Regions from separate parts of the Leclercia sp. GHBNCSD genome, predicted to be linked through region 2. Evidence: predicted binding sites of a transcription regulator. Region 2 holds the regulator's gene; the other holds the start of a gene.

Region 1 (16,059 bases), 1.8 Mb from region 2:
ATGGCTAAGCAGTATGAACCACACCGCGTAAACATCATCGACACCCCGGGCCACGTTGACTTCACCATCGAAGTAGAACGTTCCATGCGTGTTCTTGATGGTGCGGTAATGGTTTACTGCGCAGTTGGTGGTGTTCAGCCACAGTCTGAAACCGTATGGCGTCAGGCAAACAAATATAAAGTTCCACGCATTGCGTTCGTTAACAAAATGGACCGTATGGGTGCGAACTTCCTGAAAGTTGTTGGTCAGATCAAAACCCGTCTGGGCGCGAACCCTGTTCCGCTGCAGCTGGCGATTGGTGCTGAAGAAGGTTTCACCGGTGTTGTTGACCTGGTGAAAATGAAAGCCATCAACTGGAATGAAGAAGACGCAGGCGTAACCTTCACTTATGAAGATATCCCGGCTGACATGCAGGACCTGGCTGACGAATGGCACCAGAACCTGATCGAGTCCGCTGCAGAAGCTTCAGAAGATCTGATGGAGAAATACCTGGGTGGTGAAGAACTGTCTGAAGAAGAGATCAAAAAAGCTCTGCGTCAGCGTGTTCTGAACAACGAAATCATCCTGGTAACCTGTGGTTCTGCGTTCAAGAACAAAGGTGTTCAGGCGATGCTGGATGCGGTAATTGATTACCTGCCATCCCCGGTAGACGTTCCTGCGATCAACGGTATCCTGGACGACGGTAAAGACACGCCGGCTGAGCGTCACGCAAGTGATGACGAGCCGTTTGCTGCTCTGGCGTTCAAAATCGCTACCGACCCGTTCGTTGGTAACCTGACGTTCTTCCGCGTGTACTCTGGTGTGGTTAACTCCGGTGACACCATCCTGAACTCCGTGAAAGCTGCACGTGAGCGTTTCGGTCGTATCGTACAGATGCACGCGAACAAACGTGAAGAGATCAAAGAAGTTCGCGCGGGTGACATCGCTGCTGCTATCGGTCTGAAAGACGTGACTACTGGTGATACCCTGTGTAACCCAGATCACCCGATCATTCTGGAGCGCATGGAGTTCCCAGAGCCAGTAATCTCTATCGCCGTTGAACCAAAAACCAAAGCTGACCAGGAAAAAATGGGTCTGGCTTTGGGCCGTCTGGCTAAAGAAGACCCATCATTCCGCGTATGGACTGATGAAGAATCTAACCAGACCATCATCGCTGGTATGGGTGAACTGCACCTGGACATCATCGTTGACCGTATGAAGCGTGAATTCAACGTTGAAGCTAACGTGGGTAAACCTCAGGTTGCTTACCGCGAAGCAATTCGCCAGAAAGTTACCGATGTTGAAGGTAAACACGCTAAGCAGTCTGGTGGTCGTGGTCAGTACGGTCACGTTGTGATCGACATGTACCCACTGGAGCCGGGCTCTAACCCTAAAGGTTACGAGTTCATCAACGACATCAAAGGTGGTGTAATTCCTGGCGAATACATCCCTGCCGTTGATAAAGGCATCCAGGAGCAGCTGAAGTCTGGTCCGCTGGCTGGTTACCCGGTAGTAGACATGGGTATTCGTCTGCACTTCGGTTCTTACCATGACGTTGACTCCTCTGAACTGGCGTTTAAACTGGCTGCTTCTATCGCCTTTAAAGAAGGCTTTAAGAAAGCGAAACCAGTTCTGCTTGAGCCAATCATGAAGGTTGAAGTAGAAACGCCTGAAGAGAACACCGGTGACGTCATCGGTGACTTGAGCCGTCGTCGTGGTATGCTGCGTGGTCAGGAAACTAACGTTACTGGCGTTGTGATCCACGCTGAAGTTCCGCTGTCTGAAATGTTCGGATATGCAACTCAGCTGCGTTCTCTGACCAAAGGTCGTGCTTCTTACTCCATGGAGTTCCTGAAGTATGATGATGCGCCGAACAACGTTGCTCAGGCCGTAATTGAAGCCCGTGGTAAATAAGCCGTAGGGTTAAAATCTAAGTCCCGTGCCCCCTCGGTGAGGGGGCACTATAGTAAGGAATATAGCCGTGTCTAAAGAAAAATTTGAACGTACAAAACCGCACGTCAACGTTGGTACTATCGGCCACGTTGACCACGGTAAAACTACCCTGACCGCTGCAATCACTACCGTTCTGGCTAAAACCTACGGTGGTTCTGCTCGTGCATTCGACCAGATCGATAACGCACCAGAAGAAAAAGCTCGTGGTATCACCATCAACACTTCTCACGTTGAATATGACACCCCGACTCGCCACTACGCACACGTAGACTGCCCAGGCCACGCCGACTATGTTAAAAACATGATCACCGGTGCTGCGCAGATGGACGGCGCGATCCTGGTTGTTGCTGCGACTGACGGCCCAATGCCTCAGACCCGTGAGCACATCCTGCTGGGTCGTCAGGTAGGCGTTCCTTTCATCATCGTGTTCCTGAACAAATGCGACATGGTTGATGACGAAGAGCTGCTGGAACTGGTAGAGATGGAAGTTCGTGAACTGCTGTCTCAGTACGATTTCCCAGGCGACGATACCCCAATCGTTCGTGGTTCCGCGCTGAAAGCGCTGGAAGGCGAAGCTGAGTGGGAAGAGAAAATCATCGAACTGGCTGGCTACCTGGATTCTTACATCCCAGAACCAGAGCGTGCTATCGACAAGCCATTCCTGCTGCCAATCGAAGACGTATTCTCCATCTCCGGTCGTGGTACCGTTGTTACCGGTCGTGTAGAGCGCGGTATCATCAAAGTGGGTGAAGAAGTTGAAATCGTTGGTATCAAAGAGACTGCGAAATCTACCTGTACTGGCGTTGAAATGTTCCGCAAACTGCTGGACGAAGGCCGTGCTGGTGAGAACGTTGGTGTTCTGCTGCGTGGTATCAAGCGTGAAGAAATCGAACGTGGTCAGGTTCTGGCGAAGCCAGGCTCAATCAAGCCACACACCAAGTTCGAATCTGAAGTGTACATCCTGTCCAAAGACGAAGGCGGCCGTCATACTCCGTTCTTCAAAGGCTACCGTCCACAGTTCTACTTCCGTACTACTGACGTGACCGGTACCATCGAACTGCCAGAAGGCGTTGAGATGGTAATGCCAGGCGACAACATCAAAATGGTTGTTACCCTGATCCACCCAATCGCAATGGACGATGGTCTGCGTTTCGCAATCCGCGAAGGCGGCCGTACCGTTGGCGCGGGTGTTGTTGCTAAAGTTCTGGGCTAATTAATTATCCCTGAATTAAAAAGGACGCTTCGGCGTCCTTTTTTGTTTTCAGCGTTTATGGCTGTCACAAATTTTCGTATTTTTTGTTCGCTCCCGTCCCGCATCTTCGTGCTTGTGCTATTGTAATCATAATTATTCTCACTTACACTTTGCCCATATTTTGAACGGGAGTGGTTATGTACGTTTGTTTATGTAACGGTGTGAGTGATAAAAAAATTCGTCAGGCCGTTCGCCAGTTTCATCCTCAATCTTTTCAGCAGTTGCGTAAGTTTGTTCCGGTTGGAAATCAATGCGGTAAGTGCGTTCGCGCTGCCCGCGAGATTATGCAGGACGAATTGATGCAGATCCCGGAATACAAAGAGATTGCCTGAGGCTCATACTTTTCTTTTGACATCCCTGTAGCCCCATCTACGCTTCAATGAGTGGAAGCGGAGGGACTATAATGAAAGGTGATATCAAAATCATAAGTTATCTCAATAAATTATTGGGAAATGAGCTTGTCGCAATCAACCAATACTTTCTCCATGCGAGAATGTTCAAAAACTGGGGTCTGACTCGCCTCAACGATATTGAATACCATGAGTCCATCGATGAGATGAAGCACGCTGATAAGTACATCGAGCGTATTCTGTTCCTCGAGGGTATTCCCAACCTGCAGGATCTCGGCAAGCTGGGTATCGGCGAAGATGTCGAAGAGATATTGCGTTCGGATCTGACGCTGGAGCTCGAAGGGGCGAAAGATCTGCGTGAAGCTATCGCTTATGCAGACAGCGTTCATGACTACGTCAGCCGCGATATGATGATTGAGATTCTGGCCGATGAAGAAGGGCACATCGACTGGCTGGAAACAGAACTGGATCTTATCAGTAAAATTGGGCTGCAAAATTACCTCCAGTCGCAAATTAAAGTGGAAAGCTGATCAGGCTTTGCCCACTCATCATTAAACCCGCTGCCGCCATGAAAGGTCCAAATGGCAGTGGGTTTTTTAATATCTGTTCCCCGGGTTTACACATCGCCAGGATGAGAAGATAAAGCGTAGCCAGCAAAGCTGCTGATAATGCCAGCACAGGAAGTACGCACCATCCATGCCATGCGCCCAGCGCACCCAGATACTTTACGTCACCGTAACCCAGCCCTTCACGCTTACGCAGCAGTCTGTAACTCCAATAAATAATCGCGAATCCTGTGTATCCCGCTATCGCCCCTGCGACGGCAGTAGGCAGCCGCTCGGGTTGAAGACAGAGGTGATAAAGCAGACCAACCCATAGTAGCGGGCAGAGATATCGGTCCGGAAGCAGATGTGACCGGAGATCCTCGCGAACTAACAGTGCTGTTAATCCAAGGTAGGCAAACAAGAAGGGGAGGAGAGTAAGCATTGGCGTAAACCTCAATGGAATGTTTGCGCCCATATTCCATGTAACCCCAAGGGTGAAACAAACGGCAAACTAAAACGATGCGAGAGGTCTTCCTGGCCGTTTTCACGACAATGTACGATTGCACCGCATTTACGAGGGGACACGCAAAATTGAGCTCTGCCGTCTATTTTCTAAACTGGGCTTGCGTCCTGCCCAGATTTACGTATAATGCGCGGGCTTGTCGTAATTGACAGCTGGTTCAATCTGAACCCCGGGCAGCAATCTTTTTCAGTTGCCTAACAATGCTCCCAATCGGGGAGCTACGTAAGAACGGTTACACTCTCCCATCAATCGTAATGGGTCTGAGTAGTGATCATTTTCGTTTATAAAATAATTGGAGCTCTGGTCTCATGCAGAACCAAAGAATCCGTATCCGCCTTAAAGCGTTTGATCATCGTCTGATCGATCAATCAACCGCGGAAATCGTCGAGACTGCTAAGCGCACTGGTGCGCAAGTCCGTGGTCCGATCCCGCTGCCGACCCGCAAAGAGCGCTTTACCGTTCTGATCTCCCCGCACGTTAACAAAGACGCGCGTGATCAGTACGAGATCCGCACTCACAAGCGTCTGGTTGACATCGTTGAGCCAACTGAGAAAACCGTTGATGCTCTGATGCGTCTGGATCTGGCTGCCGGTGTAGACGTGCAGATCAGCCTGGGTTAATCAGGTCATCGAGCGATTGAGAGGTTGATACAATGATTGGTTTAGTCGGTAAAAAAGTGGGTATGACCCGCATCTTCACTGAAGATGGCGTTTCTATCCCAGTAACCGTAATCGAAGTTGAAGCAAACCGCGTTACTCAGGTTAAAGATCTGGCTAACGATGGCTACCGCGCTATTCAGGTTACCACTGGTGCTAAAAAAGCTAACCGTGTAACCAAACCAGAAGCGGGTCACTTCGCTAAAGCTGGCGTAGAAGCTGGCCGTGGTCTGTGGGAATTCCGCCTGGCTGAAGGCGAAGAGTTCACCGTAGGTCAGGACATTAGCGTCGAACTGTTTGCTGAAGTTAAAAAAGTTGACGTAACCGGTACCTCTAAAGGTAAAGGTTTTGCTGGTACCGTTAAGCGCTGGAACTTCCGTACCCAGGACGCTACTCACGGTAACTCCTTGTCTCACCGCGTTCCGGGTTCTATCGGTCAGAACCAGACTCCGGGCAAAGTGTTCAAAGGCAAGAAAATGGCAGGTCAGCTGGGTAACGAACGTGTAACCGTTCAGAGCCTGGACGTAGTACGTGTTGACGCTGAGCGCAACCTGCTGCTGGTTAAAGGTGCGGTCCCGGGTGCAACCGGTAGCGACCTGATCGTTAAACCAGCTGTGAAGGCGTAAGGGGATAGCAATGGAATTAGTATTGAAAGACGCGCAGAGCGCGCTGACTGTTTCCGAAACTACCTTCGGTCGTGATTTCAACGAAGCGCTGGTTCACCAGGTTGTTGTTGCTTATGCAGCTGGTGCTCGTCAGGGTACTCGTGCTCAGAAGACTCGTGCTGAAGTAACTGGTTCCGGCAAAAAGCCGTGGCGCCAGAAAGGTACTGGCCGTGCGCGTTCAGGTTCTATCAAGAGCCCGATCTGGCGTTCCGGTGGCGTGACCTTCGCTGCTCGCCCGCAGGACCACAGTCAAAAAGTTAATAAAAAGATGTACCGCGGCGCGCTGAAAAGCATCCTGTCCGAGCTGGTACGTCAGGATCGTCTGATCGTTGTCGAATCTTTCTCTGTAGAAGCGCCTAAAACTAAGCTGCTGGCACAGAAACTGAAAGACATGGCTCTGGAAGATGTGCTGATCATCACCGGTGAGCTGGACGAGAACCTGTTCCTGGCCGCACGTAACCTGCACAAGGTTGACGTACGCGATGCGACTGGTATCGACCCGGTTAGCCTGATCGCCTTCGACAAAGTCGTAATGACTGCTGATGCTGTTAAGCAAGTTGAGGAGATGCTGGCATGATTCGTGAAGAACGTCTGCTGAAGGTGCTGCGCGCACCGCACGTTTCTGAAAAAGCGTCTACTGCGATGGAAAAAACTAACACCATCGTTCTCAAAGTTGCTAAAGACGCGACCAAAGCAGAAATCAAAGCTGCTGTGCAGAAACTGTTTGAAGTCGAAGTCGAAGTCGTTAACACCCTGGTAGTTAAAGGGAAAGTTAAACGTCACGGACAGCGTATCGGTCGTCGTAGCGACTGGAAAAAAGCTTACGTCACCCTGAAAGAAGGCCAGAATCTGGACTTCGTTGGCGGCGCTGAGTAAGTCGGAGGAGTAATACAATGGCAGTTGTTAAATGTAAACCGACATCTCCGGGTCGTCGCCACGTTGTTAAAGTGGTTAACCCTGAGCTGCACAAGGGCAAGCCTTTTGCTCCGTTGCTGGAAAAGAACAGCAAATCCGGTGGTCGTAACAACAATGGCCGTATCACCACTCGTCACATCGGTGGTGGCCACAAGCAGGCTTATCGTATTGTTGACTTTAAACGCAACAAAGACGGTATCCCAGCAGTTGTTGAGCGTCTTGAGTACGATCCGAACCGTTCCGCGAACATCGCGCTGGTTCTGTACAAAGATGGCGAACGCCGTTACATCCTGGCCCCTAAAGGCCTGAAAGCTGGCGACCAGATTCAGTCTGGCGTTGATGCTGCAATCAAAGCAGGTAACACCCTGCCGATGCGCAATATCCCGGTTGGTTCTACCGTTCATAACGTAGAAATGAAACCAGGTAAAGGCGGTCAGCTGGCACGTTCCGCTGGTACTTACGTTCAGATCGTTGCGCGTGATGGTGCTTATGTCACCCTGCGTCTGCGTTCTGGTGAAATGCGTAAAGTCGAAGCAGACTGCCGCGCTACCCTGGGCGAAGTTGGCAATGCTGAGCATATGCTGCGCGTTCTGGGTAAAGCAGGTGCTGCACGCTGGCGTGGTGTTCGTCCTACCGTTCGCGGTACTGCGATGAACCCAGTCGACCACCCACATGGTGGTGGTGAAGGTCGTAACTTTGGTAAGCACCCGGTAACTCCGTGGGGCGTTCAGACCAAAGGTAAGAAGACCCGCAGCAACAAGCGTACTGATAAATTTATCGTACGTCGCCGTAGCAAATAATATTAGAGGATAAGCCATGCCACGTTCTCTCAAGAAAGGTCCTTTTATTGACCTGCACTTGCTGAAGAAGGTAGAGAAAGCGGTGGAAAGCGGAGACAAGAAGCCCCTGCGCACTTGGTCCCGTCGTTCAACGATCTTTCCTAACATGATCGGTTTGACCATCGCTGTCCATAATGGTCGTCAGCACGTTCCAGTATTCGTTTCCGATGAAATGGTCGGTCACAAACTGGGTGAATTCGCACCGACTCGTACTTATCGCGGCCACGCTGCTGATAAAAAAGCGAAGAAGAAATAAGGTAGGAGGAAGAGATGGAAACTTTAGCTCAACATCGCCATGCTCGTTCTTCTGCTCAGAAGGTTCGCCTTGTTGCTGACCTGATTCGCGGTAAGAAAGTGTCGCAGGCCCTGGATATTCTGACCTACACCAATAAGAAAGCGGCTGTACTGGTCAAGAAAGTTCTGGAATCTGCCATTGCTAACGCTGAACACAACGATGGCGCTGACATTGACGATCTGAAAGTTGCGAAAATTTTCGTAGACGAAGGCCCGAGCATGAAGCGCATTATGCCGCGTGCGAAAGGTCGTGCAGATCGCATCCTGAAGCGCACCAGCCACATTACTGTGGTTGTGTCCGATCGCTGAGACTCTGGAGACTAGCAATGGGTCAGAAAGTACATCCTAATGGTATTCGCCTGGGTATTGTAAAACCATGGAACTCAACCTGGTTTGCGAACACCAAAGAATTCGCTGACAACCTGGACAGCGATTTTAAAGTACGTCAGTACCTGACTAAGGAACTGGCTAAAGCGTCCGTATCTCGTATCGTAATCGAGCGTCCGGCTAAGAGCATCCGTGTGACCATTCACACTGCTCGTCCTGGCATCGTTATCGGTAAGAAAGGCGAAGACGTAGAAAAACTGCGCAAGGTCGTAGCGGATATCGCTGGCGTTCCTGCACAGATCAATATCGCTGAAGTTCGTAAGCCTGAACTGGACGCAAAACTGGTTGCTGACAGCATCACTTCTCAGCTGGAACGTCGTGTTATGTTCCGTCGTGCTATGAAGCGTGCTGTACAGAACGCAATGCGTCTGGGCGCTAAAGGTATCAAAGTTGAAGTTAGCGGCCGTCTGGGCGGCGCGGAAATCGCACGTACCGAATGGTACCGTGAAGGTCGCGTACCGCTGCACACTCTGCGTGCTGACATCGACTACAACACCTCTGAAGCGCACACCACTTACGGTGTAATCGGCGTTAAGGTATGGATCTTCAAAGGTGAGATCCTGGGTGGTATGGCTGCTGTTGAACAACCGGAAAAACCGGCTGCTCAACCTAAAAAGCAGCAGCGTAAAGGCCGTAAATAAGGAGCGTCGCTGATGTTACAACCAAAGCGTACAAAATTCCGTAAAGTGCACAAAGGCCGCAACCGTGGTCTGGCGCAGGGTACGGATGTTAGCTTCGGCACTTTCGGTCTGAAAGCTGTTGGCCGTGGTCGTCTGACTGCACGTCAGATCGAAGCAGCACGTCGTGCTATGACCCGTGCAGTTAAGCGTCAAGGTAAAATTTGGATCCGTGTATTCCCGGACAAACCAATTACCGAGAAGCCGCTGGAAGTTCGTATGGGTAAAGGTAAAGGTAACGTGGAGTACTGGGTTGCCTTGATTCAGCCGGGTAAAGTCCTGTATGAAATGGACGGCGTACCGGAAGAGCTGGCCCGTGAAGCATTCGGCCTGGCAGCAGCGAAACTGCCGATTAAAACCACCTTTGTAACTAAGACGGTGATGTAATGAAAGCAAATGAGCTGCGTGAAAAAAGCGTTGAAGAGCTGAACGCTGAGCTGCTGAACCTGCTGCGTGAGCAGTTCAACCTGCGCATGCAGGCTGCAAGTGGCCAGCTGCAACAGACTCACCTGCTGAAGCAAGTGCGTCGTGATGTTGCACGCGTTAAGACTTTACTGACTCAGAAGGCGGGTGCGTAATGACCGATAAAATCCGTACTCTGCAAGGTCGTGTTGTTAGCGACAAAATGGAGAAATCCATCGTTGTTGCTATCGAGCGCGTTGTGAAACACCCGATCTACGGTAAATTCATCAAGCGTACGACCAAACTGCACGTACATGACGAGAACAACGAATGTGGTATCGGTGACGTGGTAGAAATCCGCGAATGCCGTCCACTGTCCAAGACTAAGTCCTGGACGCTGGTTCGCGTTGTAGAGAAAGCGGTTCTGTAATAGAGTAGCCTTCTCGATACGAATAAACGGCTCAGCGATGAGCCGTTTATTTTTTCTACCCATATTGCAGAAGCGGTGTTATAATGCCGCGCCCTCGATATGGGGCTTTTTAACGGCTCTGATTTTAGAGTCTCAGGTAGTAGTTGACATTAGCGGAGCACTAAAATGATCCAAGAACAGACTATGCTGAACGTCGCCGACAACTCCGGTGCACGTCGCGTAATGTGTATCAAGGTTCTGGGTGGCTCGCACCGTCGCTACGCAGGCGTAGGCGACATCATCAAGATCACCATCAAAGAAGCAATTCCACGTGGTAAGGTCAAGAAAGGTGATGTGCTGAAAGCGGTAGTGGTGCGCACCAAGAAGGGTGTTCGTCGCCCTGACGGTTCTGTCATTCGCTTCGATGGTAATGCATGCGTTATTTTAAACAATAACAGCGAGCAGCCTATCGGCACGCGTATCTTTGGGCCGGTAACTCGTGAACTTCGTACTGAGAAGTTCATGAAAATTATCTCTCTGGCACCAGAAGTACTCTAAGGAGCGAATCATGGCAGCGAAAATCCGTCGTGATGACGAAGTTATCGTGTTAACCGGTAAAGATAAAGGTAAACGCGGTAAAGTAAAAAATGTCCTGTCTTCCGGCAAGGTCATTGTTGAAGGTATCAACCTGGTTAAGAAACATCAGAAGCCGGTTCCGGCCCTGAACCAGCCAGGTGGCATCGTTGAAAAAGAAGCTGCTATTCAGGTTTCTAACGTTGCAATCTTCAATGCGGCAACCGGCAAGGCTGACCGTGTAGGCTTTAGATTCGAAGACGGCAAAAAAGTCCGTTTCTTCAAGTCTAACAGCGAAACTATCAAGTAATTTGGAGTAGTACGATGGCGAAACTGCATGATTACTACAAAGACGAAGTAGTTAATAAGCTCATGACTGAGTTTAACTACAATTCTGTCATGCAAGTCCCTCGGGTCGAGAAGATCACCCTGAACATGGGTGTTGGTGAAGCGATCGCTGACAAGAAACTGCTGGATAACGCAGCAGCTGACCTGGCAGCTATCTCCGGTCAAAAACCGTTGATCACCAAAGCACGCAAATCTGTTGCAGGCTTCAAAATCCGTCAGGGCTATCCGATCGGCTGTAAAGTAACTCTGCGTGGCGAACGCATGTGGGAGTTCTTTGAGCGCCTGATCACTATTGCTGTACCTCGTATCCGTGACTTCCGTGGCTTGTCCGCTAAGTCTTTCGACGGTCGTGGTAACTACAGCATGGGTGTCCGTGAGCAGATCATCTTCCCAGAAATCGACTACGATAAAGTCGACCGCGTGCGTGGTTTGGATATTACCATTACCACTACTGCGAAATCTGACGAAGAAGGCCGTGCTCTGCTGGCTGCCTTTGACTTCCCGTTCCGCAAGTAAGGTAGGGTTACTGAATGGCTAAGCAATCAATGAAAGCACGCGAAGTAAAGCGCGTAGCTTTAGCTGATAAATTCTTCGCTAAACGCGCTGAACTGAAAGCGATCATTTCTGATGTGAACGCTTCCGACGAAGATCGTTGGAATGCAGTTCTCAAGCTGCAGACTCTGCCGCGTGATTCCAGCCCGTCTCGTCAGCGTAACCGCTGCCGTCAAACTGGTCGTCCGCACGCTTTCCTGCGGAAGTTCGGGTTGAGCCGTATCAAGGTCCGTGAAGCCGCAATGCGCGGTGAAATCCCGGGTCTGAAAAAGGCTAGCTGGTAATTGTCACCAATTGAATCACGGGAGTAAAGACAGATGAGCATGCAAGATCCGATCGCGGATATGCTGACCCGTATCCGTAACGGTCAGGCCGCGAACAAAGCTGCGGTCACCATGCCTTCCTCCAAGCTGAAAGTGGCAATCGCCAACGTGCTGAAGGAAGAAGGTTTTATCGAAGATTTTAAAGTTGAAGGCGACACCAAGCCTGAACTGGAACTTACTCTTAAGTATTTCCAGGGCAAGGCTGTTGTAGAAAGCATTCAGCGTGTCAGCCGCCCAGGTCTGCGCATCTACAAACGTAAAGATGAGCTGCCAAAAGTTATGGCCGGCATGGGTATCGCAGTTGTTTCTACCTCTAAAGGTGTTATGACTGATCGTGCAGCGCGCCAGGCTGGTCTTGGTGGCGAAATTATCTGCTACGTAGCCTAATCGGAGGAAAAAATGTCTCGTGTTGCTAAAGCACCGGTCGTTGTTCCTGCCGGCGTTGATGTAAAAATCAACGGTCAGGTTATTACGATCAAAGGTAAAAACGGCGAGCTGACTCGTACTCTCAACGATGCTGTTGAAGTTACTCATGCAGATAACGCTCTGACTTTCGGCCCACGTACTGGTTACGTTGATGGCTGGGCTCAGGCTGGTACCGCGCGTGCCCTGCTGAACTCAATGGTTATCGGTGTTACCGAAGGCTTCACTAAGAAGCTGCAGCTGGTTGGTGTAGGTTATCGTGCAGCGATCAAAGGGAACGCAGTAAGCCTGGCTCTGGGCTTCTCTCACCCTGTTGAACACGCGCTGCCAGCAGGTATTACTGCAGAATGTCCGTCTCAGACTGAAATCGTGCTGAAAGGCGCTGATAAACAGCTGATCGGTCAGGTTGCAGCAGATCTGCGCGCCTACCGTCGTCCTGAGCCTTACAAAGGCAAGGGTGTTCGTTACGCCGACGAAGTCGTGCGTACCAAAGAGGCTAAGAAGAAGTAAGGTAACACTATGGATAAGAAATCTGCTCGTATCCGTCGTGCGACCCGCGCACGCCGCAAGCTCAAAGAGCTGGGTGCAACTCGCCTGGTGGTACATCGTACCCCGCGTCATATTTACGCACAGGTAATTGCACCGAACGGTTCTGAAGTTCTGGTAGCTGCTTCTACTGTAGAAAAAGCTATCTCTGAACAATTGAAGTACACCGGTAACAAAGACGCCGCTGCAGCTGTAGGTAAAGCTGTTGCTGAACGCGCTCTGGAAAAAGGCATCAAAGATGTTTCCTTTGACCGTTCCGGGTTCCAATATCATGGTCGTGTCCAGGCACTGGCAGATGCTGCCCGTGAAGCTGGCCTTCAGTTCTAAGGTAGAGGTGTAAGATGGCTCACATCGAAAAACAAGCTGGCGAACTGCAGGAAAAGCTGATCGCGGTTAACCGCGTATCTAAAACCGTTAAAGGTGGTCGTATTTTCTCCTTCACAGCTCTGACTGTAGTTGGCGATGGTAACGGTCGCGTTGGTTTTGGTTACGGTAAAGCGCGTGAAGTTCCAGCAGCGATCCAGAAAGCGATGGAAAAAGCCCGTCGCAATATGATTAACGTCGCGCTGAACCACGGCACCCTGCAGCACCCAGTTAAGGGTACTCACACGGGTTCTCGTGTCTTCATGCAGCCGGCTTCCGAAGGTACCGGTATCATCGCCGGTGGTGCAATGCGCGCCGTTCTGGAAGTCGCTGGGGTTCATAACGTTCTGGCTAAAGCATACGGTTCCACCAACCCGATCAACGTGGTTCGTGCAACTATTGATGGCCTGGAAAATATGAAATCTCCAGAAATGGTCGCTGCCAAGCGTGGTAAATCCGTTGAAGAAATTCTGGGGTAATTGACCATGGCAAAGACTATTAAAATTACACAAACCCGCAGTGCAATCGGACGTCTGCCGAAACACAAGGCAACGCTGCTTGGCCTGGGTCTGCGTCGTATTGGTCATACCGTTGAGCGCGAGGATACTCCTGCTGTACGTGGTATGGTCAACGCGGTTTACTTCATGGTTAAAGTTGAGGAGTAAGAGATGCGTTTAAATACTCTGTCTCCGGCCGAAGGCTCTAAAAAGGCGGGTAAACGCCTGGGTCGTGGTATCGGTTCTGGCCTCGGCAAAACCGGTGGTCGTGGTCACAAAGGTCAGAACTCTCGTTCTGGCGGTGGCGTACGTCGCGGTTTCGAGGGTGGCCAGATGCCACTGTACCGTCGTCTGCCGAAGTTCGGCTTCACCTCTCGCAAATCAGCGATCACAGCCGAAGTTCGTCTGTCTGACCTGGCGAAAGTTGAAGGCGGCGTTGTAGACCTGAACACGCTGAAAGCAGCAAACATTATCGGTATTCAGATCGAGTTCGCGAAAGTGATCCTGTCTGGTGAAGTTTCTACCCCGGTAACTGTTCGTGGCCTGCGTGTTACTAAAGGTGCTCGTGCTGCTATCGAAGCTGCTGGCGGTAAAATTGAGGAATAAGTAGCAGATGGCTAAACAACCGGGATTAGATTTTCAAAGTGCCAAAGGTGGGCTTGGCGAACTGAAACGCAGACTTTTGTTTGTGATCGGTGCGCTGATTGTTTTCCGTATTGGCTCTTTTATTCCGATCCCTGGTATTGATGCCGCTGTACTTGCCAAACTGCTTGAGCAACAGCGTGGCACCATCATTGAAATGTTTAACATGTTCTCTGGTGGTGCTCTCAGCCGTGCTTCTATCTTTGCTCTGGGTATCATGCCGTACATTTCGGCATCGATTATTATCCAGCTGCTGACGGTCGTTCATCCGGCCCTGGCAGAACTGAAGAAAGAAGGGGAGTCTGGTCGTCGTAAGATCAGCCAGTACACCCGCTACGGTACTCTGGTGCTGGCAATATTCCAGTCGATCGGTATTGCTACCGGTCTACCGAATATGCCTGGTATGCAGGGTCTGGTTATTAACCCAGGCTTTGCATTCTATTTCACCGCTGTTGTAAGTCTGGTTTCAGGAACAATGTTCCTCATGTGGCTCGGCGAACAAATTACTGAACGGGGTATCGGTAACGGTATTTCGATCATTATTTTCGCCGGTATTGTTGCGGGACTCCCGCCAGCCATTGCCCATACTATCGAGCAAGCGCGTCAAGGCGACCTGCACTTCCTCCTGTTGCTGTTGGTTGCAGTATTAGTATTTGCAGTGACGTTCTTTGTTATCTTCGTTGAACGTGGTCAACGCCGCATTGTGGTAAACTACGCGAAACGTCAACAAGGCCGTCGTGTCTATGCTGCACAGAGCACACATTTACCGCTGAAAGTGAATATGGCAGGGGTAATCCCGGCAATCTTCGCTTCCAGTATTATTCTGTTCCCGGCGACCATCGCGTCATGGTTCGGGGGCGGTACTGGTTGGAACTGGCTGACAACAATTTCGCTGTATTTGCAGCCTGGGCAACCGCTTTATGTGTTACTCTATGCGTCTGCGATCATCTTCTTCTGTTTCTTCTACACGGCGTTGGTCTTCAACCCGCGTGAAACAGCAGATAACCTGAAGAAGTCCGGTGCATTTGTACCAGGAATTCGTCCGGGAGAGCAAACGGCGAAGTATATCGATAAAGTAATGACCCGCCTGACTCTGGTTGGTGCGCTTTATATTACCTTTATCTGCCTGATCCCGGAGTTCATGCGTGATGCAATGAAAGTACCGTTCTACTTCGGTGGAACCTCACTGCTTATCGTTGTTGTCGTGATTATGGACTTTATGGCTCAAGTGCAAACTCTAATGATGTCAAGTCAGTACGAGTCTGCATTGAAGAAGGCGAACCTGAAAGGCTACGGCCGCTAATAGGTCGCCCGAGAAGTTACGGAGAGTAAAAATGAAAGTTCGTGCTTCCGTCAAGAAATTATGCCGTAACTGCAAAATCGTTAAGCGTGATGGTGTCATCCGTGTGATTTGCAGTGCCGAGCCGAAGCATAAACAGCGCCAAGGCTGATTATTTCGCATATTTTTCTTGCAAAGTTGGGTTGAGCTGGCTAGATTAGCCAGCCAATCTTTTGTATGTCTGTACGTTTCCATTTGAGTATCCTGAAAACGGGCTTTTCAGCATGGTGCGTACATATTAAATAGTAGGAGTGCATAGTGGCCCGTATAGCAGGCATTAACATTCCTGATCAGAAACATGCTGTGATCGCATTAACTTCGATCTATGGCGTCGGCAAGACCCGTTCTAAAGCCATTCTGGCTGCAGCGGGTATCGCTGAAGATGTTAAGATCAGTGAGCTGTCTGAAGAACAAATCGACACGCTGCGTGACGAAGTTGCCAAATTTGTCGTTGAAGGTGATCTGCGCCGTGAAGTTAGCATGAGCATCAAGCGCCTGATGGATCTTGGTTGCTATCGCGGTTTGCGTCATCGTCGTGGTCTGCCAGTGCGCGGTCAGCGTACTAAGACCAACGCACGTACCCGTAAGGGTCCGCGCAAACCGATCA
Region 2 (16,059 bases):
AGAGAAGAAGCAGGTTCGTTGAAGGCGATATGACCGTCGTTACCGACGCCACCCATGAACAGGTGGATTTTACCGTAAGCACGGATTTTTTCTTCGTAATGACGGCACTCTGCATCAATATCCGGGGCATTTCCGTCCAGCAGATTAATATTTTCCGGTTTAATATCAATGTGATCAAAGAAGTTCCGGTGCATGAAGCTATGGTAGCTCTCCGGGTGCTCTTTTGGCAGGCCTACATACTCGTCCATGTTGAAGGTGACAACATGTTCAAAGCTAACCTGGCCCGCTTTATGCATCTCAACCAGTGCTTTATAGGCGGTAAGAGGTGTGCCACCGGTAGGCAGACCCAGTACAAAAGGACGATCGGCTGTCGGTTTGAACGCGTTGATACGTTGTACGATATGGCGAGCAGCCCATTTGCCGACTTGTTCTGCGGTTGCCAGGGGGATCAGTCTCATTATTCACCTCTGAAGTTTTAGTAAAAGTTGGCGGATTGCTTGTCGGGGTATGATATAAGCCTAACCTGTTTCACACCGAGAGGGGTCAATCCGTCCTGATTTTTCGTATCATAAAATAAGTTTTCACTGTTTGCCAGTACAGGGGAGGGGAAGAAACAATATTTGGTGACAAAACTCACAAAAAGTACGCGTTTAATTTGCGATACGAATTAATTTTTCAGACACTCTCAAAGCCAGTGAATCATCAACTGTATTTATCGTTCGTTACACAATAAAAAAACATAGTTTATGCGCGAGCCTTAACAAAGGGTCTCGTAGGGGGAATAGGATGAATATTTTAGGTTTTTTCCAGCGCCTCGGTAGGGCTTTGCAGCTCCCTATCGCCGTGCTACCGGTTGCAGCGCTCCTGCTGCGATTCGGGCAACCCGATCTTCTTAACGTGCCGTTTATTGCTCAGGCTGGCGGCGCAATTTTTGACAACCTGGCGCTGATTTTTGCCATCGGTGTGGCGTCAAGCTGGTCAAAAGACAGCGCTGGTGCTGCGGCACTGGCCGGGGCCGTGGGTTACTTCATCCTCACGAAAGCGATGGTGACCATCAACCCTGAAATCAACATGGGCGTACTGGCGGGTATCATTACCGGCCTCGTCGGTGGTGCCGTCTACAACCGCTGGGCAGGTATCAAACTCCCTGACTTCCTGAGCTTCTTCGGCGGAAAACGTTTCGTGCCGATCGCGACGGGCTTTTTCTGTCTGATCCTTGCCGCCATCTTTGGCTACGTGTGGCCACCGGTGCAGCACGCTATCCATGCGGGTGGCGAGTGGATCGTTTCCGCGGGCGCAATGGGTGCGGGTATCTTCGGTTTCATCAACCGTCTGCTGATCCCAACGGGTCTGCATCAGGTGCTGAACACCATCGCCTGGTTCCAGATTGGTGAGTTCACCAACGCGGCGGGTGCCGTGTTCCACGGTGATATCAACCGTTTCTACGCAGGCGACGGCACCGCGGGCATGTTCATGTCCGGCTTCTTCCCAATCATGATGTTTGGTCTGCCTGGCGCTGCGCTGGCAATGTACCTGGCTGCGCCGAAAGAGCGTCGCCCAATGGTTGGCGGTATGCTGCTGTCCGTTGCGATCACGGCCTTCCTGACCGGCGTGACCGAGCCACTGGAATTCCTGTTCATGTTCCTGGCGCCGCTGCTGTATCTCATGCACGCCTTCCTGACCGGTATCAGCCTGTTTGTGGCCACTCTTCTGGGTATCCATGCTGGCTTCTCCTTCTCCGCAGGCGCTATCGACTACGTGTTGATGTACAACCTGCCGGCGGCAAGCAGCAATGTCTGGATGCTGATGGTGATGGGCCTGGTGTTCTTCGTTATCTACTTCCTCCTGTTCAGCGCGGTTATTCGTATGTTTAACCTCAAAACGCCGGGCCGTGAAGAGACAAAAGATGACGTCGTAACCAGTGAAGCAAACAGCAATACCGAAGAAGGTTTAACTCAGCTGGCAACCAGCTACATTGCCGCTGTAGGCGGTACCGATAACCTGAAAGCCATTGATGCCTGTATTACCCGCCTGCGTCTGACCGTTGGCGACTCTGCGCGCGTGAGCGATGCCATGTGTAAACGCCTGGGCGCGTCTGGTGTGGTGAAACTGAACAAACAAACCATCCAGGTTATCGTGGGTGCGAAGGCCGAATCTATCGGCGACGAAATGAAAAAAGTGGTTGCCCGTGGGCCGGTCGCTGCTGCCTCAACGGATAGCGCACCCGTGGCTGACGCGCCGGTTGCGAAACCGCAGGCGGTGCCAAATGCGGTAACCATTGCCGCACTGGTTTCGCCAGTCACCGGTGAGGTGGTGGCTCTGGAGCAGGTTCCTGATGAAGCCTTCGCCAGTAAAGCCGTGGGTGACGGTGTCGCGGTTAAACCAACGGAGAAAACCGTTGTGTCGCCTGCGGCGGGCACCATCGTTAAAATCTTCAATACCAACCACGCGTTCTGCCTGGAAACCGACAAAGGGGCGGAGATCGTTGTCCACATGGGCATCGATACCGTAGCGCTGGGTGGCCAGGGCTTCAAACGCCTGGTCGAAGAGGGTGCGGAAGTGGTGGCGGGTCAGCCGGTTCTGGAGATGGATCTCGACTACCTGAACGCCAACGCGCGCTCGATGATTAGCCCGGTTGTCTGCAGCAATATCGATGACTTCAGCGGCCTGGTCATTAAGGCGCAGGGTCAGGTTGTGGCCGGTCAGACACCTCTGTATGAAATTAAAGGCAAATAAGTGCTCCTGAGTAAGCGTTAGTGCCTGAGCGGCGGGGATATCCCCGCCGCTTTTTTTTGCAGCAATCGCCCTCATAATTCTCTTCCGGGACCGTTTTTTGCGTAACTAAAGGTTGTCACTACGCCCGGCTTATAAGATCATATGCCGTTATACGTCGTTTACGCTTTGAGGAATCCACGATGAGTGAGGCTGAAGCCCGCCCGAGCAACTTTATCCGTCAGATCATTGATGAAGATCTGGCCACTGGTAAGCACACCACAGTTCATACCCGTTTCCCGCCGGAGCCGAATGGCTACCTGCATATTGGTCATGCGAAATCGATCTGCCTGAACTTCGGCATCGCGCAGGACTATCAGGGTCAATGCAACCTGCGTTTCGATGACACCAACCCGGTGAAAGAAGATATCGAATACGTAGAGTCCATTAAGAACGACGTGCAATGGTTGGGCTTCAACTGGTCTGGCGACATCTGCTACTCCTCCGACTATTTTGACCAGCTGTATGCTTACGCCGTAGAGCTGATCAACAAAGGTCTGGCCTACGTTGACGAGCTTTCCGCTGACGAAATCCGCGAATACCGCGGCACGCTGACCGCGCCGGGCAAAAACAGCCCGTACCGCGATCGCAGCGTGGAAGAGAACCTGGCGCTGTTTGAAAAAATGCGTGCCGGTGGCTTCGAAGAGGGTAAAGCCTGCCTGCGCGCTAAAATCGATATGGCCTCACCATTTATCGTGATGCGTGACCCGGTGCTGTACCGCATTAAGTTTGCCGATCACCATCAGACCGGCAGCAAGTGGTGCATCTACCCAATGTACGACTTCACCCACTGCATCAGCGATGCGCTGGAAGGCATTACTCACTCCTTATGTACGCTGGAGTTCCAGGACAACCGTCGTCTGTATGACTGGGTGCTGGATAACATCTCCATTCCGGTGCATCCGCGTCAGTACGAATTCTCTCGTCTGAATCTGGAATACACCGTGATGTCCAAGCGTAAGCTGAACCTGCTGGTTACCGACAAGCACGTTGAAGGCTGGGATGACCCGCGTATGCCAACCATCTCCGGTCTGCGTCGTCGTGGCTATACCGCCGCATCTATCCGCGAGTTTTGCAAACGCATCGGCGTGACCAAGCAGGACAACACCATTGAGATGGCGTCGCTGGAATCCTGCATTCGCGAAGATCTGAACGACAATGCGCCGCGCGCGATGGCTGTTATCGATCCGGTTAAGCTGGTTATCGAAAACTATCCTCAGGGCGAAAGCGAGCTGGTGACCATGCCGAACCATCCGAGCAAGCCGGAGATGGGTAGCCGTGAAGTGCCGTTCAGCGCAGAGATCTGGATCGATCGCGCCGACTTCCGCGAAGAAGCGAACAAGCAGTACAAACGCCTGGTGCTGGGCAAAGAAGTGCGCCTGCGTAATGCCTACGTGATCAAAGCTGAGCGTGTTGAAAAAGATGCTGAAGGCACTATCACCACGATCTTCTGCAGCTACGATGCCGAGACTCTGAGCAAAGATCCTGCCGATGGCCGCAAGGTGAAAGGCGTTATCCACTGGGTCAGCGCGGCACATGCGCTGCCGGTTGAGATCCGTCTGTACGATCGCCTCTTCAGCGTGCCAAACCCGGGTGCCGCAGAGGACTTCCTGGAGGTCATTAACCCGGAGTCGCTGGTGATCAAGCAGGGCTTTGCGGAGCCATCCCTGAAAGGGGCTGTTGCCGGCAATGCGTATCAGTTTGAGCGCGAAGGTTACTTCTGCCTCGACAGCCGCTACGCCACAGCCGATAAACTGGTGTTTAACCGTACCGTTGGTCTGCGTGATACCTGGACGAAAGTCGGCGAATAACCGATCATTTTCTGATAAACGCCGCGCATTGCGGCGTTTTTTTTGCCAGACAATCGGGTCAGAATTTAACCATATGTTCGCGTTGCGAATTAATTCCCTTTCTTAAAACTGTTCGCTTTTTCTTCCTTTTCGCAAATTCACCGTAATAGCTATCAGAATGGCTGTTTAATGCCTGCCTGTTAAAAATAACTCGCTAATTATTCCTGTTATTTTAATAAAATATTCTTCTTCCTTTGCTTTGTTACAATTAGCAATCAAATATGTGCGCTTTGTCATAATCCTGACGTTTGATCGCTGAAAAGCATTGATAATTCGCGTCGCGAAAAATAGTCTACAGAGAGGAGATGTAAGCGGGTATTTCTGGTTACCTCCACTTTTTACTTTTTGTTTTTCGCCGTTTTAGGCGCTTTAAATACGTCAAAGAGGATTAATTATGCGTACGTTCAGTGGCAAACGTAGTGCGCTAGCGCTGGCTATTGCCGGTGTAACAGCAATGTCAGGCTGGATGGTTTCTCCGAAAGCCCAGGCCGAAGGTTTTATTGATGATTCCACGCTCACGGGCGGTATTTATTACTGGCAGCGTGAACGTGACCGTAAAGATGTCGAAGCAGATAAATATAAAACTAACCTGGCTCACTCCACCTGGAACGCCAACCTCGATTTCCAGTCCGGCTATGCCGCCGATATGTTCGGTCTTGATCTTGCTGCGTTCACGGCCATTGAAATGGCGGAAAATGGCGACAGCGGCCACCCGAACGAAATTGCGTTCTCCTCCAGCAACAAAGCCTACAAAGAGGACTGGTCCGGCGATAAGAGCGGAATCAGCCTGTATAAAGCCGCAGCAAAATTTAAATACGGTCCGGTCTGGGCGCGCGGTGGCTGGCTGCAACCAACCGGCCAGACCCTGTTAGCGCCACACTGGAGCTTTATGCCAGGTACCTACCAGGGTGCCGAAGCCGGGGCAAACTTTGACTACGGCGACAGCGGGGCGCTGAGTTTCTCGTATATGTGGACCAACGAGTACAAAGCGCCTTGGCATCTTGAGATGGACAAGTTCTATCAGAATGACAGAAAAACCCGCGTTGATTATCTCCACTCATTTGGCGCGAAGTACGATTTCAAAAATAACCTGATTCTGGAAGCCGCGTTTGGCCAGGCGGAAGGCTTCATCGATCAGTACTTTGCCAAAGCGAGCTACAAACTGGATATCGTGGGCGGCCCCCTCTCTACCAGCTACCAGTTCTACGGCACGCGTGATAAAGCCGATAGCGGCACCGTGAACGATATCTACGACGGCACGGCATGGCTGCAGGCGCTGACCCTGGGTTATAAGGTCGGTCAGGTCGACTTACGTCTGGAAGGGACTTACGTTAAGGCGGAAGGGCAGCAGGGCTATTTCCTGCAGCGCATGACCCCAACCTATGCTTCGTCCAACGGTCGTCTGGACGTGTGGTGGGATAACCGCTCCGACTTCAACGCCAACGGCGAAAAAGCGGTCTTCTTCGGCGCGATGTATGACCTGAGCAACTGGAACCTCGCAGGCTGGAGCGTCGGTGCTTCTTATGTTTACGCCTGGGATGCAAAACCAGCAGACTGGCTGATCAACAGCGCGGGCCAGCGTGAAGATATCGCCTCTAACAAGATCAAAGAGTCTGCCTATAGTCTGGATGCGATCTACACCCTGCAGGACGGTCGCGCGAAAGGCACCATGTTCAAACTGCACTTCACGCAGTATGACAACCATTCCGACATCCCAAGCTACGGCGGCGGCTACGGCAACATCTTCCAGGATGAGCGTGACGTGAAATTTATGGTTATCGCCCCGTTCACCATCTTCTGATGACTCACCCGGCGGGGGATAACCCCGCCGATCGGAGACTGCTATGCTGAAAAAAATCGTACTGGTTGCGCTGCTGGCATCAGGACTGGCCGCCTGCGCACAACCCCAGACCCAGAGAGAAGACACCCGTCTGAAAGAGGCCTACAGCGCCTGTATCAATACCGCTGAAGGTTCGCCAGAAAAAATCGAAGCCTGCCAGAGCGTGCTGAACGTGCTGCGCCAGGAGAAGAAGCACGAACAGTTTGCCAACCAGGAAAGCGTGCGAGTGGCGGATTACCAAGCCTGTATTATGGCGCGCAAAACGGGTAACAATCAGGACGTGACCAAAAATTGCGACAAAATCTGGCAGGAAATTCGCAGTAATAACAGCAAGTAATTCGCTGTTTTTAACGCCCGGTGGCGCGATGCTCACCGGGTCTACCAGGGTGAAATCACCCGTAGGCCCGTGTAAGCGCAGCGCCACCGGGCTTTTTACATTATGACAGGCATAAAAAAGCCAACCGTCAGGTTGGCTCGGAGCAGGCGGATGAATTATTTCGCGTCGTGCGCGTGATCATCTTCGCGGCAGTCGCCTTCGGCACAGTGGCCATAGAGGTAGAGACTGTGGTTGGTCAGACGAATGCCATGACGGGCGGCAATTTCACGCTGACGTGATTCGATAGAGTCGTCGCTGAATTCGATCACTTTGCCGCAATCCAGGCAAATCAGGTGATCGTGGTGATGCTGCTGCGTCAGTTCAAATACGGATTTCCCGCCTTCAAAGTTGTGACGCGTCACGATGCCTGCATCGTCGAACTGGTTCAGTACACGGTAAACGGTCGCCAGACCAATCTCTTCGCCCATGTCGATCAGACGCTTGTATAAGTCTTCCGCACTGACATGATGGTTATCCGGACCCTGAAGCACTTCCAGGATTTTTAACCGTGGAAGCGTGACTTTCAGTCCGGCCTTCTTTAATGCGGTGTTGTTGTCAGTCATGCGGAATCTGTCCTGTTGCTAAACGATTCACTTCTAAAGAAGAAGTGACAGAAAATGCACCTGGGAAATGCGTCTCATTATAGAACTGCCATGACCTAATGAAAACTGCAAGTCTCAAGTAAAGTATGCTTATAAAAACGTGGTACCGCCAACAAACTTGTTACAGGGTGACCCGTTTGAACCTGGATCATTGTACAGGTATGGCAGGAAAAGTTAAAAATTTGTAGCAATTATTTTGATTGATATTACCTATCAATGCGGCGCAACTATGGCGTTGCGCCGCAGTGTGATCAGGCGTTGAGAATATCGTCGAGGTGCAGCTCTTCGCGAACCTGCTTAACCCATTTCTCTACGCGCTCAGCGGTCAGTTCAGGCTGGCGATCTTCATCGATGGCAAGACCCACGAAGTGGTTATCATCGGCCAGACCTTTAGAGGCTTCGAAGTGGTAGCCAGCAGTTGGCCAGTGACCAACGATTACGGCGCCGCGCGGCTCAATGATATCGCGGATGGTGCCGAGAGCGTCGCAGAAGTACTCTGCGTAATCTTCCTGATCGCCACAGCCGAACAGGGCAACCAGTTTGCCGTTGAAATCGATCTCTTCCAGAGACGGGAAGAAATCGTCCCAGTCGCACTGCGCTTCACCGTAGTACCAGGTAGGGATGCCCAGCAGCAGGATATCGTAGCCTTCGATATCTTCTTTGCTGCTTTTCGCAATGTCATGCACATCGGCAACGTCTTTACCTAGCTGTTTTTGAATGTTTTTTGCGATATTTTCGGTATTACCCGTGTCGCTGCCAAAAAAAATGCCGATGATTGCCATGAGTAAAATAACCTCTTGAAACTTAATGGTATGGTGGCGCAATTTAGCCACGGATAAGGGCAATCATAGCAGAACAGAGAAGCCTGCGGAAACTGCAATCACCCAGGACTGCACTCTGTGCTACATGAAAGCAATAAGAAGGGGAGTTTTCTGACTTACGCTTTGCCGTGCCATATCTCGAGCTGCGCAATCAGCATCTCTTCAATCAGCTCACTGCGGCTGATATCACGGGCATTCGCCAGCTCGTTCAGCGCATCGACGGCTTCAGCGTTCAGTTTCAGCTCGACGCGTTTAAGCCCGCGGCTTTTATCGCGTTTAAGCTGATTGCGCTTATTGATGCGCAGCTGTTCATCACGCGAAAGCGGATTGGTTTTCGGTCGTCCCGGGCGACGCTCATTCGCGAACAGATCTAATGTCGTGCGGTCCGTGTGTTCTTTGGCCATGATTTTGAGACTTCGGGGGAAACAAGACACCCTGCTAATGCCCGGGCGATAAGCGCGCCATCATACATCACCGAAAACGGCACGCCAACGACTGGAGGCCCGCTGGCGACCAGTCGCTCTCTTTTTAATCAATTTGCCGTGTCGGCGAGGTAACGACGGATAGCGCGCAGCACCGCGTCCGGTTTTTCGGCATGAACCCAGTGTCCGGCGCCGGCAATGACATGCGCACGCGCCTGAGGGAATTGCGTCAGTAGCGCATCGCGATACGCTTCGGTTACATACGGGGAGTTGCCGCCGGTAATAAACAGCGTCGGATGCGGCCACGCCGGCACCGGCTGCCAGCCGACGATCTGGTCATATTGATCCCAGAGCACCGGCACGTTAAAGCGCCATTCGCCGTCGACGAAGGATTTCAGCAGAAACTGCACCACGCCTTCTTCGTTCAGATGCTCACGCATCAGCGCGGCAGCCTGCTGGCGGGTGCTAACGCCAGCGTCCGTGACGGCGTTGATAGCGGCGAAGATCTCATCATGGCGGCGCACATCGTAATCCACCGGCGCCACGTCGATCACCACCAGGCCCGCAATGCGCTCCGGCGCAAGCGCCGTCAGCGCCATCACCGCTTTGCCACCCATGGAGTGACCAATCAGGGTCGCTTTTTCAATATTATGCTCATTCAGCGTATCCAGCAGATCCTGGGCCATATCGGCGTAGGTCATCTGCGGCGAGCGCGGCGACAGGCCGTGGTTGCGCATATCTACCTGCAGCAGCGCGTGATCCTGCACCAGATCCCGTGCCAGTACGCCAAGATTATCCAGACTACCAAACAGACCATGCACCAGGACGATGGGAGAATTATTGTGCGGCGATTGTGCAGATTGCGCTCGGGTATTCAATTTCATGGCAAAGTTCTTTTTTTACGTATGTCAGGTTAGGGTATCATGTTGACCATTCTGCCGTCCGGCTGCAAGGAGACAGTTAATTCTGACTTTTGCCGCTATCCTGGCTTGACGCTATCCGCTGTTGGGTTTTGACCTTATACTCCCAACGACTTGTATTCAGATAAGATATCGCACTGGATTAAGATGAAAACAATCGAAGTTGATGACGAACTCTATCAGTATATTGCCAGCCAGACGCGGCATATCGGTGAGAGCGCGTCCGACATTTTACGGCGCATGCTCAAAATGGCCGCCGCCTCGCAGTCTGCCGCTCCAGCCCCCAAAGAGACGCGCCAGCCCGTTGCCGTCGCCCAGGAAAAGCCGCTGACGCAGGTAAAAGACAAAGTGCGTGCGATGCGCGAACTGCTGCTTTCTGACGAATACGCTGAGCAGAAGAAAGCAGTTAACCGCTTTATGCTGGTGCTGACTACACTCTATTCACTGGATCACAACGCGTTTGCCGATGCGACGGAGTCACTGCATGGTCGCACGCGTGTCTACTTCGCGGGTGACGAGCAAACGCTGTTACAGAATGGCAATCAAACTAAACCCAAGCACCTCCCTGGTACACCGTACTGGGTGATCACCAATACCAATACCGGACGTAAACGCAGCATGATCGAACACATCATGCAGTCGATGCAGTTCCCGGTGGAATTGATTGATAAGGTTTGCGGAACTATCTAACCCTTGCATCAGAAGGACCAGGCAATGGCAAATCACAATCGTGCGGGTCAACCTGCACAACAGAGCGATTTGATTAACGTCGCCCAGCTTACCGCACAGTATTACGTGCTGAAGCCGGAAGTGGGCAACGCAGAACACGCAGTTAAGTTTGGTACATCCGGGCACCGCGGCAGTGCGGTACGCCATAGCTTTAACGAGCCGCATATTCTGGCCATTGCTCAGGCCATCGCGGAAGAGCGTGCCAAAAACGGCGTCACCGGTCCGTGTTACGTGGGTAAGGATACACACGCCCTGTCAGAGCCAGCGTTTATCTCCGTACTGGAGGTGCTGGCGGCCAACGGCGTGGATGTCATCATTCAGGAAAACAACGGCTATACGCCGACCCCTGCCGTTTCTAACGCCATCCTGGTGCATAACCAGAAGGGCGGCGCGCAGGCTGACGGCATTGTGATCACGCCGTCCCACAACCCGCCAGAAGATGGCGGCATCAAATACAACCCACCCAACGGCGGCCCGGCTGACACTAACGTCACGAAAGTGGTGGAAGATCGCGCCAACGCGCTGCTGGCTGATGACCTGAAAGGCGTGAAGCGCATCTCTCTGGACGAGGCGATGGCCTCCGGCCACGTGAAAGAGCAGGATCTGGTGCAGCCTTTCGTTGAAGGACTGGCAGATATCGTCGACATGGCGGCGATCCAGAAAGCGGGTCTTAAGCTGGGCGTCGACCCGCTGGGCGGTTCCGGTATTGAATACTGGAAGCGTATTGCGGAGCACTACAAGCTGGATCTGACCATCGTTAACGATCATGTCGATCAGACCTTCCGCTTTATGCACCTGGATAAAGATGGTGCAATCCGTATGGACTGCTCCTCCGAGTGTGCGATGGCTGGCCTGCTGGCGCTGCGCGACAAGTTCGACCTCGCCTTTGCCAACGACCCGGATTACGACCGTCATGGTATCGTCACGCCTGCGGGCCTGATGAATCCAAACCACTATCTGGCGGTGGCGATCAACTACCTGTTCCAGCATCGTCCTCAGTGGGGGGCAGAGGTTGCCGTCGGTAAAACCCTCGTCTCCTCCGCAATGATCGACCGTGTGGTTAACGACCTGGGCCGTAAGCTGGTGGAAGTGCCGGTGGGCTTTAAGTGGTTTGTAGACGGTCTGTTCGACGGCAGCTTCGGCTTTGGCGGCGAAGAGAGCGCGGGTGCCTCCTTCCTGCGCTTCGACGGTACGCCGTGGTCTACCGACAAAGACGGTATCATCATGTGCCTGCTGGCGGCGGAGATCACTGCCGTCACCGGTAAGAACCCGCAGGAGCACTACGATGAGCTGGCCGCCCGTTTCGGTGCGCCGAGCTACAACCGTCTCCAGGCCTCTGCCTCCTCCGCCCAGAAAGCGGCGCTCTCTAAGCTCTCACCTGACATGGTCAGTGCCAGCACCCTGGCAGGCGACCCGATCACCGCCCGTCTGACGGCGGCACCGGGCAACGGTGCCTCAATCGGCGGTCTGAAGGTGATGACCGAGAACGGCTGGTTCGCGGCGCGTCCATCCGGTACGGAAGATGCTTACAAGATTTACTGCGAAAGCTTCCTCGGTGCGGAACACCGCCAGCAGATTGAGAAAGAAGCGGTAGAGATTGTCAGCGAAGTGCTGAAAAACGCATAACTGCGGTTTGTGCGCCGGGCGGCACTGCGTTTGCCCGGCCTACAACTGCTTCTATTTTGTAGGCCCGGTAAGCGTGAGCGCCACCGGGCTTTTTTGTGTTCAAAGCATAAAGCGGTAGCCAATCCCTGTTTCGGTTAACAGATGCTGTGGGCGCGCGGGATCCGTTTCGAGTTTCTGGCGAAGGTGCCCCATATAGATGCGCAGGTAGTGACTATGCTCCACCGCATTCGGTCCCCAGACCCGACTTAACAGCTGGCGCTGGGTAAGAACTTTGCCGTGATTGTTGAGCAGGACCGCCAGCAGGCGGAACTCGATGGGGGTCAGGTGGATTTCAGCCTCACCGCGTTGAATGCGGCGCGAGGCCAGATCGACACGAATATCCGAAAAGGTATACACCGGGTCGACGGGGGCGGTGGTCGCGTGGCGGCGAAGGGCGACGCGCAGACGCGCCTGCAGTTCGCCAATGCCAAACGGCTTACTGAGATAGTCGTCGGCACCGGCATCGAGTGCGGCAATTTTGTCGGTCTCCTCCAGACGGGCGGAGAGCACGATGATCGGCATCTGGCTCCACTGGCGCACCTCCCGGATAAAGTCGAGGCCGTCGCCGTCCGGCAGGCCCAAATCGAGGATCACCAGGTCCGGCTTGCGGGTGGCGGCTTCAATCAGGCCTCGCTGTAGCGTCCCGGCATCGTGAACGCGCAACCCTTCACCTTCCAGCGCGGCACGCAGAAAACGACTGATAGCGAGTTCATCTTCAACAATCAGGACGTTAATCACAAATCCTCTGGAAAGTCATTCAGCTCGGGTGGGGCATCAAGCGGCAGTGTAACACAAAAACCGGCCCCCCCTTCGGGGCGATTATGGGCGGTAATGGTGCCGCCGTGCACCTCCACAATCGCCTGGCAGATAGCCAGCCCCAGTCCGACGCCGGGAATGGCGGACTCCTTATTTCCGCGGGCGAATTTATCAAAGATAGCCTCTTCCTGACCCGCCGGAATGCCCGGGCCGCTATCCCAGACTTCCAGCTGGAGCTGGTCCGGGGTGACGCTGGCGTCAATGCCGATTTGCGCTTTGCTGCCCGCATATTTCGCGGCGTTCTCCAGCAGATTAATCAGCACCCGCTCAAACAGCGGGCCATCCACATGGATCAACGCCAGGGGATCGGACATCGCGAGCGCGATATGCCGGCCACCCAGCCCCGGCTCAAGGGTTTTTAAGGCGCTGCCGATCACCTCTTCCAGCGTCAGCCACTCTTTTTTCAGGTTAAAGCCGCCGGACTGGATCCGCGCCATATCCAGCAGGTTGTTCACCAGCCGGGTGGTGTTCAGCACGTGCTGGCGGATCTCGCTGGCCTGGATAGCGTGGCGGGAGCCTTCTGCCGCCAGGTCGAGGGTCAGGATCTCCGACTGACCGAACAGCACCGTCAGCGGCGTGCGCAGATCGTGGGAGAGGGCGGCCAGCAGCGAATTGCGAATGCTCTCCCGCTCGCTGGCTAACCGCGCCTGTTCTTCGCTGGCGGTGAGCGCCAGCCGCTCCAGCGCGCTCGCCACCAGCAGGGTAAAGGTCTCCAGCAGCCGCTGCTGCTCGGGGATCATCAGCTGGCGCAGGTTAGCCGGCTCGACAATCAGCACCCCCTGACGCTGCAACGGCAGGATCTGATAGGGTACACCCGGGAGCGTGTCGGTGCCTGCTCCCGCAGGCTGGCCTTTATCAAAGCTCCAGTGGGCAATGGCCTCATCCCAAGGCGTGATGCCCGAAGCCGGGGTGAGGGGGGCGAGTTTGCCTTCGCGATCCGGGAGCAGGATCAGGCTGCGGGCGTTAAAGGTGGAGTGAATAAACTGCTGGCTGGTCTGGACGATATCCTGCGGTGCGCGGCCCACCGCCAGTGCCTTCGACATCTCATACAGCTGGCGGGTGCGTTGCTCTCGGTAACGGGCGATCCGCGCCTGATAGCGCACCCCCGCCGTCAGGTTGCCGATAAGCAAACCTACCGCCAGCATCACGGCGAAGGTGAGGACGTACTGCACATCCGACACCGCCAGGGTGCCGCGCGGGGCGATAAAAAAGAGATCGAAGCTGATGACGTTGATCACCGTCGCCAGCACCGAGGGCCAGCGGCCGTAAAACAGGGCCACGATCACCACACCCAGCAGGTAGATCATCACCAGGTTGGCGGCATCGAAGCCGGGTAGCCACTGGCTGGCAACAAAGGTGATCAGCGCGCAGAGCAGCACCGCCACCAGACAGCCGCGCAGCTGGATCCGCCATTTGTCGCTGAATGCCCGGTTGTCCGGGGTTCTGGCGGGCAGGGCGGCCGGTTTGTCGTCCAGCGCGACGATCAGCAGATCGAGGTCGGGGGCGCGCTGTGCCAGCTTGTCGGCAAAGCTCTCCCGGCTGAACCCGCGGCGACGGGTGCGCCTGCCGATAACAATTTTGCCGAGGTTATGCTCCCGGGCGTAGCGCAGGATGGCTTTCTCTTCCGCCTGCTCGGCCAGGGTGGCGGTTTCGGCCCCAAGCTCCTGCGCCAGACGCAGGGCGCCAAGAATGGCGCGGCGCTGGTTCTCCGGCAGACGGTGCAGCCGCGGCGTCTCCACGTAGACCGCATGCCAGACGCTGCCAAATTTTGCCGCCAGACGCGCGGCGGTGCGCACCAGCTTCTCGTTGCCGCTGCCGTGGCCGATGCAGAGCAAAATCGCATCGCGGGTATGCCACACCTTCTCCTGACCCTGGCGGTCGCGCCAGGCCCGCATCTGATCGTCCACCCGGTCGGCGGTGCGGCGCAGAGCCAGCTCGCGCAGGGCGATCAAATTGCCTTTGCGGAAGAAGTGCTCGATGGCTCGCTCAGCCTGCCCGGCGATATAGACTTTGCCCTCATGCAGTCGCTGGCGCAGATCGTCCGGGGGGAGATCCACCAGCACCACCTCGTCCGCCGCGTCGAAGAAGGGATCCGGGACGGTCTCCCGCACCTGAATACCGGTCACGCCGCTGACCACGTCGTTGAGGCTCTCCAGATGCTGGACGTTGACGGTGGTGAAAACATCAATTCCGGCGTCCAGCAGCTCCTCGACATCCTGCCAGCGTTTGGGATGGCGCGAGCCCGGGGCATTGGTGTGCGCCAGCTCGTCCATCAGGATCAGTGCCGGACGGCGGGCGAGGGCGGCGTCGAGATCGAATTCCGTTACCAGACGCCCACGATGATGAATGCGGCGCGGCGGCTGGGTTGCCAGCCCCGCCAGCAGCGCGGCGGTCTCCTGGCGACCGTGGGTTTCCACGACACCGATGAGAATATCGAGCCCCTGGGCGCGCAGACGCTGGGCTTCACTGAGCATGGCGAAGGTCTTGCCGACGCCCGCGCAGGCGCCGAAGAAAATTTTCAGCTTACCGCGATGGGGCCAGGCGGCCTGTTCCAGCAGTTTGTCCGGGTCCGGGCGCAGAGGCTCGTCAATCATTTACTCTTTCCTTAGCGCGTCCAGCGCCAGATTCAATTCAACAATATTGACCACTGGATTGCCCGTCGCGCTGAATAATGGCTTTTGCGTATGGGCGGCCACCAGCTGGCTGAGCTGTTCGGCGCTGAGCTGACGCGCCAGAGCCACCCGTGGGATCTGCCAGGCGACGGCCTGCGGCGTCAGGCTGTAGTCCAGCCCGCTGCCTGAGGCGGTCACCAGTTCAACCGGCACTGCCGGGCTCGCCTGCGGGTTGGCTGCACGCAGAGCCGCCACACGGGCACGAACGGCGTCATCCAGCTCAGGGTTGCTGCCCGCCAGATTGCTGCCGCCCGAGGCCATGGGATTATACGGGCTCTCAGCCGTAGCGGAAGGACGCCCGTGAAAGTAACCCGCCGCGGTAAAGTTCTGTCCAATTAGCCGGGAACCGCGGATCTCCCCCTGCTGGTAGATAAGCGATCCGTTGGCCTGGTCGGTAAACCACCATTGACCCAGCGCGGTGGTCACCAGCGGATAGAGCCCGCCGGTTATCAGGGCCAGCAGAATAAACAACAGTATAGCGGGACGTAACATAGCCATTTGATTTTCCTCTTAAACCAGCCCGAACAGGGTGAGCACGATGTCGATGGCTTTAATGCCGATAAACGGCACCACC

The links. The regulator Fur, encoded in region 2, represses iron uptake genes when iron is present. The targets are predictions, from matches to a motif close to ATAATAATGAGAACNACTATCAA.
Region 1: bfd (bacterioferritin-associated ferredoxin) is a predicted target of Fur. The motif match lies at 3,265-3,287, and genes of this name have one in related genera.

Annotation. Positions count from the first base shown of each region.
Region 1 is NZ_JBQVYO010000001.1:2,411,117-2,427,175, forward strand. It holds gene fusA (elongation factor G) at 1-1,893, shown strand, start outside; gene tuf (elongation factor Tu) at 1,961-3,145, shown strand; gene bfd (bacterioferritin-associated ferredoxin) at 3,322-3,516, shown strand; gene bfr (bacterioferritin) at 3,588-4,064, shown strand; gene ACT3IC_RS11635 (prepilin peptidase) at 4,048-4,521, opposite strand; gene rpsJ (30S ribosomal protein S10) at 4,911-5,222, shown strand; gene rplC (50S ribosomal protein L3) at 5,255-5,884, shown strand; gene rplD (50S ribosomal protein L4) at 5,895-6,500, shown strand; gene rplW (50S ribosomal protein L23) at 6,497-6,799, shown strand; gene rplB (50S ribosomal protein L2) at 6,817-7,638, shown strand; gene rpsS (30S ribosomal protein S19) at 7,655-7,933, shown strand; gene rplV (50S ribosomal protein L22) at 7,948-8,280, shown strand; gene rpsC (30S ribosomal protein S3) at 8,298-8,999, shown strand; gene rplP (50S ribosomal protein L16) at 9,012-9,422, shown strand; gene rpmC (50S ribosomal protein L29) at 9,422-9,613, shown strand; gene rpsQ (30S ribosomal protein S17) at 9,613-9,867, shown strand; gene rplN (50S ribosomal protein L14) at 10,033-10,404, shown strand; gene rplX (50S ribosomal protein L24) at 10,415-10,729, shown strand; gene rplE (50S ribosomal protein L5) at 10,744-11,283, shown strand; gene rpsN (30S ribosomal protein S14) at 11,298-11,603, shown strand; gene rpsH (30S ribosomal protein S8) at 11,637-12,029, shown strand; gene rplF (50S ribosomal protein L6) at 12,042-12,575, shown strand; gene rplR (50S ribosomal protein L18) at 12,585-12,938, shown strand; gene rpsE (30S ribosomal protein S5) at 12,953-13,453, shown strand; gene rpmD (50S ribosomal protein L30) at 13,460-13,639, shown strand; gene rplO (50S ribosomal protein L15) at 13,643-14,077, shown strand; gene secY (preprotein translocase subunit SecY) at 14,085-15,416, shown strand; gene rpmJ (50S ribosomal protein L36) at 15,448-15,564, shown strand; gene rpsM (30S ribosomal protein S13) at 15,711-16,059, shown strand, end outside.
Region 2 is NZ_JBQVYO010000001.1:565,840-581,898, reverse strand. It holds gene nagB (glucosamine-6-phosphate deaminase) at 1-458, opposite strand, end outside; gene nagE (PTS N-acetyl glucosamine transporter subunit IIABC) at 787-2,736, shown strand; gene glnS (glutamine--tRNA ligase) at 2,916-4,583, shown strand; gene chiP (chitoporin ChiP) at 5,017-6,423, shown strand; gene chiQ (ChiQ/YbfN family lipoprotein) at 6,470-6,799, shown strand; gene fur (ferric iron uptake transcriptional regulator) at 6,955-7,401, opposite strand; gene fldA (flavodoxin FldA) at 7,692-8,222, opposite strand; gene ybfE (LexA regulated protein) at 8,378-8,665, opposite strand; gene ybfF (esterase) at 8,794-9,567, opposite strand; gene seqA (replication initiation negative regulator SeqA) at 9,751-10,293, shown strand; gene pgm (phosphoglucomutase (alpha-D-glucose-1,6-bisphosphate-dependent)) at 10,318-11,958, shown strand; gene kdpE (two-component system response regulator KdpE) at 12,058-12,735, opposite strand; gene kdpD (two-component system sensor histidine kinase KdpD) at 12,732-15,407, opposite strand; gene kdpC (potassium-transporting ATPase subunit KdpC) at 15,408-15,983, opposite strand; gene kdpB (potassium-transporting ATPase subunit KdpB) at 15,996-16,059, opposite strand, start outside.